Linked DNA regions of Ammoniphilus sp. CFH 90114. The protein of the gene in region 1 interacts with the protein of each later gene in a pairwise test. Links are inferred from orthologs where the notes say so. Each region holds a gene or a part of one and is shown in the gene's direction. Other genes may lie near its edges.

Evidence for each region. Proteins that work in one complex are often made in the same cells at the same time.
Region 2: the proteins of leuS (region 1) and ligA interact in binary tests that used the Escherichia coli proteins (3 or more experiments, as listed by UniProt). The link is inferred for Ammoniphilus sp. CFH 90114 from one-to-one orthologs.

The regions. Positions count from the first base shown.
Region 1 is NZ_SDLI01000012.1:39,046-42,550, reverse strand. Bases 254-3,279 are described here. They hold leuS (leucine--tRNA ligase), read left to right. Parts: upstream 254-557; coding sequence 558-3,002; downstream 3,003-3,279. Other genes in these bases: EIZ39_RS26855 (hypothetical protein), read left to right, coding at 3,137-3,274. Also shown: EIZ39_RS21410 (hypothetical protein), read right to left, coding at 1-80; EIZ39_RS21400 (monovalent cation:proton antiporter family protein), read right to left, coding at 3,332-3,505.
Region 2 is NZ_SDLI01000009.1:220,403-223,829, reverse strand. The notes cover bases 295-3,242. They hold ligA (NAD-dependent DNA ligase LigA), read left to right. Parts: upstream 295-742; coding sequence 743-2,743; downstream 2,744-3,242. Other genes in these bases: pdxR (MocR-like pyridoxine biosynthesis transcription factor PdxR), read right to left, coding at 3,187-3,242; EIZ39_RS19685 (anti-repressor SinI family protein), read left to right, coding at 2,963-3,115; pcrA (DNA helicase PcrA), read left to right, coding at 295-393. Outside these bases: more of pcrA, read left to right, coding at 1-294; more of pdxR, read right to left, coding at 3,243-3,427. UniProt on the Escherichia coli protein: DNA ligase that catalyzes the formation of phosphodiester linkages between 5'-phosphoryl and 3'-hydroxyl groups in double-stranded DNA using NAD as a coenzyme and as the energy source for the reaction.

The DNA.
Region 1 (3,505 bases):
TGTCCTTGCCTTTGTCCTTGCCTAGATTGTTGAGCTTCATTTGCTGTCACTTCTACATCTCCTGCTTGGATATCTGGCATACTGTTCCCTCCTTCCTTTCCTTTCAATAGTATCTCCCATAGTATTTGCTGCGGCCTATGTTTAAAAACCGGATAAAATGTCAATAAATAAATCATAGTGAGAAAACTTTTATTGACAGGTTTGCGAAAAAAACAATAAAATAGACCTATTAGTTTTTTAGAAACTTCGTGTTTACGAAGGCATCTTACATAAATGCTTAACAGCCATGACGAGGAATAGTACGTGGAACCGATGCATTCAGAGAGTTGACGGAGGGTGCGAGTCAACGCAGAGGACAGGGAACTCACCTCGGAGCTGCAGGATTGAATCTGAGTAGATCCGGCCGTTAGCCCGCGTTAAGGGTGTAATAAGTGAGTACATATGTACTAATTAGGGTGGTACCGCGGGAGAATCTCCTCTCGTCCCTAGCGATCAGCTATGGATGAGAGGTTTTTTTATTTTTTTGTTTATCATTCAACAATCTTTTGGAGGTAGTTATGACTACGGAACAAGCAAAGTCCCCTACAACTTACGATCACCGTACAATTGAGAAGAAGTGGCAGCATCACTGGGAAGAGAATAAAACCTTTAAGCTGGTAGAACAGCCGGATAAACCTAAATTCTATGCTCTAGATATGTTTCCTTATCCTTCAGGAGCTGGGCTTCATGTGGGACACCCAGAAGGTTATACCGCAACAGATATCGTGTCCCGTTATAAGCGTATGAATGGATATCAAGTTCTTCATCCGATGGGGTGGGATGCATTTGGACTTCCGGCCGAACAGCACGCACTAGATACCGGACAGCATCCGCGAGACATTACTAAGAAAAATATTGATAATTTCCGTCGCCAAATTAAGTCACTCGGATTCTCCTATGACTGGGATCGCGAAATCTCCACGACGGATCCGGAATACTATAAGTGGACGCAATGGATCTTCCTTCAACTTTACAAGAGAGGTTTAGCCTACGTTGACGAGATTCCTGTGAACTGGTGTCCAGCGCTCGGAACCGTACTTGCAAACGAAGAAGTAATCGATGGCAAGAGTGAACGCGGAGGACATCCTGTCATTCGTAAGCCGATGAGACAGTGGGTTTTGCGTATTACGGCTTATGCAGAGAGACTGCTTGAGGACCTTGAAGAACTAGATTGGTCTGAGAGTATTAAAGACATGCAGCGAAACTGGATTGGAAAATCCGAAGGGGCTGAGCTTGCCTTCAAAATTGATGGGCATGAAGCTAGTCTTGATGTGTTCACTACTCGACCTGACACGCTATTTGGCGCTACTTATTGTGTCGTAGCACCTGAGCATAAGCTAGTGGATGAGATTACAACACCAGAACAAAAAGCAGCTGTAGAAGCTTATATAGAGCAAGCAACTCGTAAAAGTGATCTAGAAAGAACAGATCTTGCCAAAGACAAAACGGGAGTATTCACTGGTGCGTATGCCATCAATCCTGTAAATGGAGCGAAGCTTCCAATCTGGGTGGCTGACTACGTGTTAGTAAGCTATGGAACAGGGGCGATTATGGCGGTTCCTGGTCATGACCAGAGAGACTGGGAGTTTGCCAAGAAATTTGATCTTTCGATTGTGGAAGTCGTGGCAGGCGGTAATGTAGAGGAAGATGCTTACACGGGGGATGGTCCTCATGTGAATTCTGATATTTTGAATGGCTTAAATAATAAAGAAGCCATTACTCGCATGATTGCTTGGTTAGAAGAAAACAACAAAGGGAAGAAAAAGGTAACCTACCGCTTGCGCGACTGGTTGTTTAGCAGACAGCGCTATTGGGGAGAGCCCATCCCGATTCTTCATTTAGAAGACGGAACGATGAAGCCGGTGCCAGAAGACCAATTACCGCTCGTTTTACCTGAGACGGATGCCATTCGTCCTTCAGGAACTGGGGAATCTCCACTAGCGAACATCGAGGAGTGGGTCAATACCATTGATCCTGAAACCGGAATGAAGGCAAGAAGAGAAACCAACACGATGCCTCAATGGGCGGGAAGCTGCTGGTACTACCTTCGTTACATTGATCCGCACAATCACGAGGAGCTTTGCTCAAAGGAGAAGCAAGAAACATGGCTGCCTGTAGATCTTTACATTGGCGGAGCGGAGCATGCAGTGCTTCACTTGTTATATGCTCGTTTCTGGCATAAGGTACTCTACGATATCGGTGTCGTTCATACGAAGGAACCATTCCAGAAGCTCGTAAACCAAGGCATGATCCTCGGGGAAAATAACGAGAAAATGAGTAAGTCTCGTGGAAACGTAGTGAACCCTGATGATATCGTTCGTGACTTCGGTGCCGATACGCTCAGAATTTATGAGATGTTCATGGGACCGTTGGAAGCATCGAAACCATGGAATGTTAATGGTGTAGAAGGCTCACACCGTTTCCTTAGCCGTGTATGGCGACTTTTCGTTCAAGACAATGGCGATTTGAATCCAAAAATCGGGAACCATCCAGGTTCAGAATCGTTTAATCGTACCGTTCATAAGACGATCAAAGCGGTCTCTCACGATCTTGAAGGGCTGAGATTCAATACGGCGATTAGCCATCTCATGGTGTTCCTCAATGAAGCGAATAAAGAGCAGACCTTGCCAAAATCAGCCATGGAAGCTTTCGTTCTGTTGCTTTCTCCGCTAGCTCCACATATTGCGGAAGAGCTTTGGAGCCGCTTAGGTCATAACGATACCTTAGCTTATGAAGCATGGCCACAATACAAAGAAGAGTTAACCGTAGACAATGAAGTAGAAATTGTCGTTCAAGTGAATGGAAAAATTAAAGATCGTCTAGTGATCTCCGCAGGTATGGATCAAGAACAGATCAAGGAAAAGGCTCAAGCACTTGAGACCGTACAAGATGCCATTACAGGCAAACAAATTCGCAAGTTCATCGTTGTTCCAGATCGCCTGGTGAATATCGTCGTTGGATAAGAGGTAAGCATGATAAAGCCGGTTCTTCCTGAGCAGAGGAGGAACCGGCTTGTTTACATTCTTTACTAGACATGTTTTACCTGTTGATCCATATACTAATTAAAAGCTTTTGAAACTAGGCAAGGAGGTGTCACATGGAAAGGTGCTCATGTTGCGGGGCTCCGTTCATCTTACATGGAGGAGTTTGCGACCTTTGCTTTGCAGGGGACGATCCTGATGATTATTTGAGCAACTCCCTTCTCTGTCCACATGATTACGATGATCTGGAGTGACACTTAATTTAGAATACCTAGTCATACAAAAAAGGAGGCGAACCGCCTCCTTTTTTGTTATGAACATTCTTTACGAATCGCCTCTATTTGTTCTCGGTCTGCACTAATCAGCAAGGTATCGCCTAGTCTTACCTGAGTATCACCATGAGGGATGATCATATCATTATCTCTAAAGATTCGAATGACCAAAGCATCCCGTAAAAAAGACAAGTCCTTAATAACTAATCCATC
Region 2 (3,427 bases), on another replicon or contig:
ACGAGGGCTGAAGAGGAACTTTACCTGACACGGGCTAAGATGAGGACCTTATACGGAAGAACGACAATGAACCCGGCTTCTCGTTTCTTAAGTGAGATACCGGAGGAACTGCTAGAGGGAGAAGAACGCAAGCAAGCTGTGAAAGCAGCGGCGCCACGGACCTTCCAAAGGCCTGCAAGTATTGGTACAGCTCATGCGGCAGCCCAACAAGGAGCCGATGTCAACGCAGATTGGAAGCTTGGTGACAAGGTAGAGCACGGGAAATGGGGACAGGGAACCGTAGTCAGCATGAAAGGTCAAGGGGATGGATTAGAGCTAGATATTGCTTTCTCCGCTCCGACGGGAATTAAGAAGCTACTAGCTAAATTTGCCCCAATCAAGAAGTTAACGTAGGTATTCAAGGCAATAACCGGAAGTTTTTCCTCTATTCTTCTTAAGTAGCCCAACATGGCCAAAATAGCGGAACGAATTCCGCTTATTGGCCTCTTAAACCCAAGAATCAGCTGCTTTTGGACAATTAACAGGAAATTCTCTGCTTATTTGGGTCCAAAATGGACGATCGAGCTGCTTAACGGAAAAAATTCCGGTTAAAGGTTCAGGCGATCCGCCAGGCGGCCTAGTGACCTGAAAAATAACCGGACTTTTCTTCTCTATTCGGTTATGTGACTGAAAACAAGAAATTTTTCTCGGGTTTTTTCTCGTTTTGTTAACTTCATACCACCTGCAAAAAAAGGAGAACGATATGGATTTAATGGCCGCTCAAACAAGGGTTGAAGAATTGCGGGAAGTTATAAATAATCATAACTACTTTTACTATGTAAAAGATAATCCTCAAATTACGGACCAGGAATATGACCAATTAATGAGAGAGCTCATGGACTTGGAATCGAAGTTTCCAGCTTTGAAGACAGCCGATTCCCCAAGTGTAAGGGTTGGAGGGGAGCCGCTTCCTTTCTTTGAAAAGGTAGAGCACCGTATTCCGATGCTCAGTCTTGGAAACAGCTTCGGTGCGGATGATCTAAGGGATTTTGACCGCCGGGTAAGACAAAATGTAACGACGGATGAGGTCCGCTATGTGTGCGAACTAAAGATTGACGGATTAGCGGTGTCTTTACGTTATGAGAACGGAGTGTTCATTCAAGGAGCCACACGTGGGGATGGGTCTATCGGAGAAGATATCACTCAGAATCTTAAGACGATCCGATCGCTTCCTTTGCGCCTTTCTGAGCGAAGAACGATAGAGGTGCGTGGCGAAGCGTTTATGCCGCGTAAGGCTTTCGATAAACTGAATAAAGCAAGAGCAGAGCGAGAGGAGCAGCTGTTTGCCAATCCGCGTAATGTAGCAGCGGGATCCCTTCGTCAATTAGACCCAAAGCTGGCAGCAGAAAGGGAGTTGGATCTTTTCCTTTATGGAATCGGCATGCTTGAAGGTGAGCAAGTGGATTCTCATAGCGAAGGTTTGGACTACTTAGAAGCCCTAGGATTTAAAGTAAACCAAGAACGCCGAGTGTTTTCATCTATTGAGGATGTGATCGAGTTTGTAGAAGGTTGGACGGAGAAGCGAAGTCAGCTTCCTTATGATATTGACGGGATGGTCATCAAGGTAGATAGTTATGCACAGCAACGGGAATTAGGCTTCACTGCAAAGAGTCCGCGTTGGGCTACGGCCTACAAGTTTCCGGCAGAGGAAGTCGTGACGATTCTAGAAGATATTGAAGTAAGTGTGGGACGAACAGGAGCGGTCACTCCTACAGCCATCCTCAAGCCCGTAAGTCTTGCAGGGACTACGGTTAAACGAGCGTCTCTTCATAATGAAGATATCATTCGAGAAAAAGGGCTTATGATCGGCGATCACGTAATTGTGAAGAAAGCGGGAGATATTATCCCAGAAGTAGTCGGGGTCTTAGCCGAAAGAAGAACAGGTGAGGAACGTCCCTATTCCATGCCTACCCATTGTCCGGAGTGCGAGAGTGAGTTAGTACGACTAGAAGAGGAAGTAGCCCTTCGCTGTGTCAATCCTTCTTGTTCAGCTCATATCCGTGAAGGGTTAATCCACTATGTATCACGTAACGCTATGAATATTGACGGATTGGGTGAAAAGGTGATTACGCAGCTTTTTAACCATGAGCTTATTCGAGATGTGGCGGATCTCTACTTCCTTGAAAGAGAGTCGCTTCTTGCCTTGGAGCGGATGGGAGAGAAGTCAGTTGATAACCTTCTTGCTGGAATTGAATTAAGTAAGCAAAACTCGATGGAAAAGCTAGTATTCGGGTTGGGGATTCGTCTTGTGGGAGCGAAAGCTGCGAAAACTCTTAGCCAAACCTTCCTTACTTTAGATCGCTTAATGGAGACTACGGAGGAAGAGCTTATTGCCATTGATGAGATTGGACCTAAAATGGCTCATAGCGTAGCGGCGTATTTTGCTATTCCGCAGGTGAGGGAAACGATTGATCGTTTAAGACAAGCCGGTGTCAATTTTGAGTATAAGGGACCTCGTTTAGAGGAAATAAGCAGTGACTCTCCTTTTGCAGGGAAGACAGTGGTGTTAACAGGAACGCTAGAGCAGATGAGCCGAAAAGAAGCGCAGGCTGCTGTGGAAGAGAGAGGCGGAAAAGTATCCGGAAGTGTTAGTGCGAAGACGGATTACGTCGTAGCTGGTGAGGCGGCAGGATCTAAGCTGAAGAAGGCTCAGGACTTAAATATTGCGATTTTAACAGAAGAAGAGTTTATGAAGTTGTTGTAAACAGGATAAGTGGCGTAATGATTCCGCCTATTGAGACTAATAGGGCTAAACCGAGTGAAATAAGGAGAAGTTTTTTCTTCTGTTTGTCCAGGTTTAGCCCTAATTCAAGATATCAGTACAAAAGTACCACTTTTGATGAAAAAATAGTACAAAAGCACTAATCATGTGTTATCATGATTAGAAGTAGTTCAGTATCTTAAGCAACAAGGGGGAGAAGATATGGAACGCAAAACGCTGGAAAAAGAATGGATGGAGCTTGTAGTAGAAGCTATGAATGCAAATGTAAGCAAGGAAGAGTTTAGAGCATTTTTAGAGCGTAAGAAGATGCAAAAGGAGGAAGATCAAAGGGCAGCTTGTCTAGATAAAATGTAAAACGTGGGAAGAAAGCTTCTTCTTAAGGTCTTGTTGTTTATGAGAGAGCCTCGAAGAAGCTTTTTCTAGGTCTACCAGTCAACCCTACCCATGATCTTTATTCCTTCCCTGATTTCCTCGAACGTTGGATGAGAAAAGCCAAGGCAAGCCGCAGGTGGGCTGGCACCATAGAAGTAAGGCGAGGCATCCGTCCAGGTCACCCCATTTTCCGAACAGCTTTGTTTAAACGAAAGATACTCCTCAAGCTTTCCCTTCCACCAACCATAAACATGCAGTCCTCCATCAGAAGGTACCCATTCAAAGAGATCACCT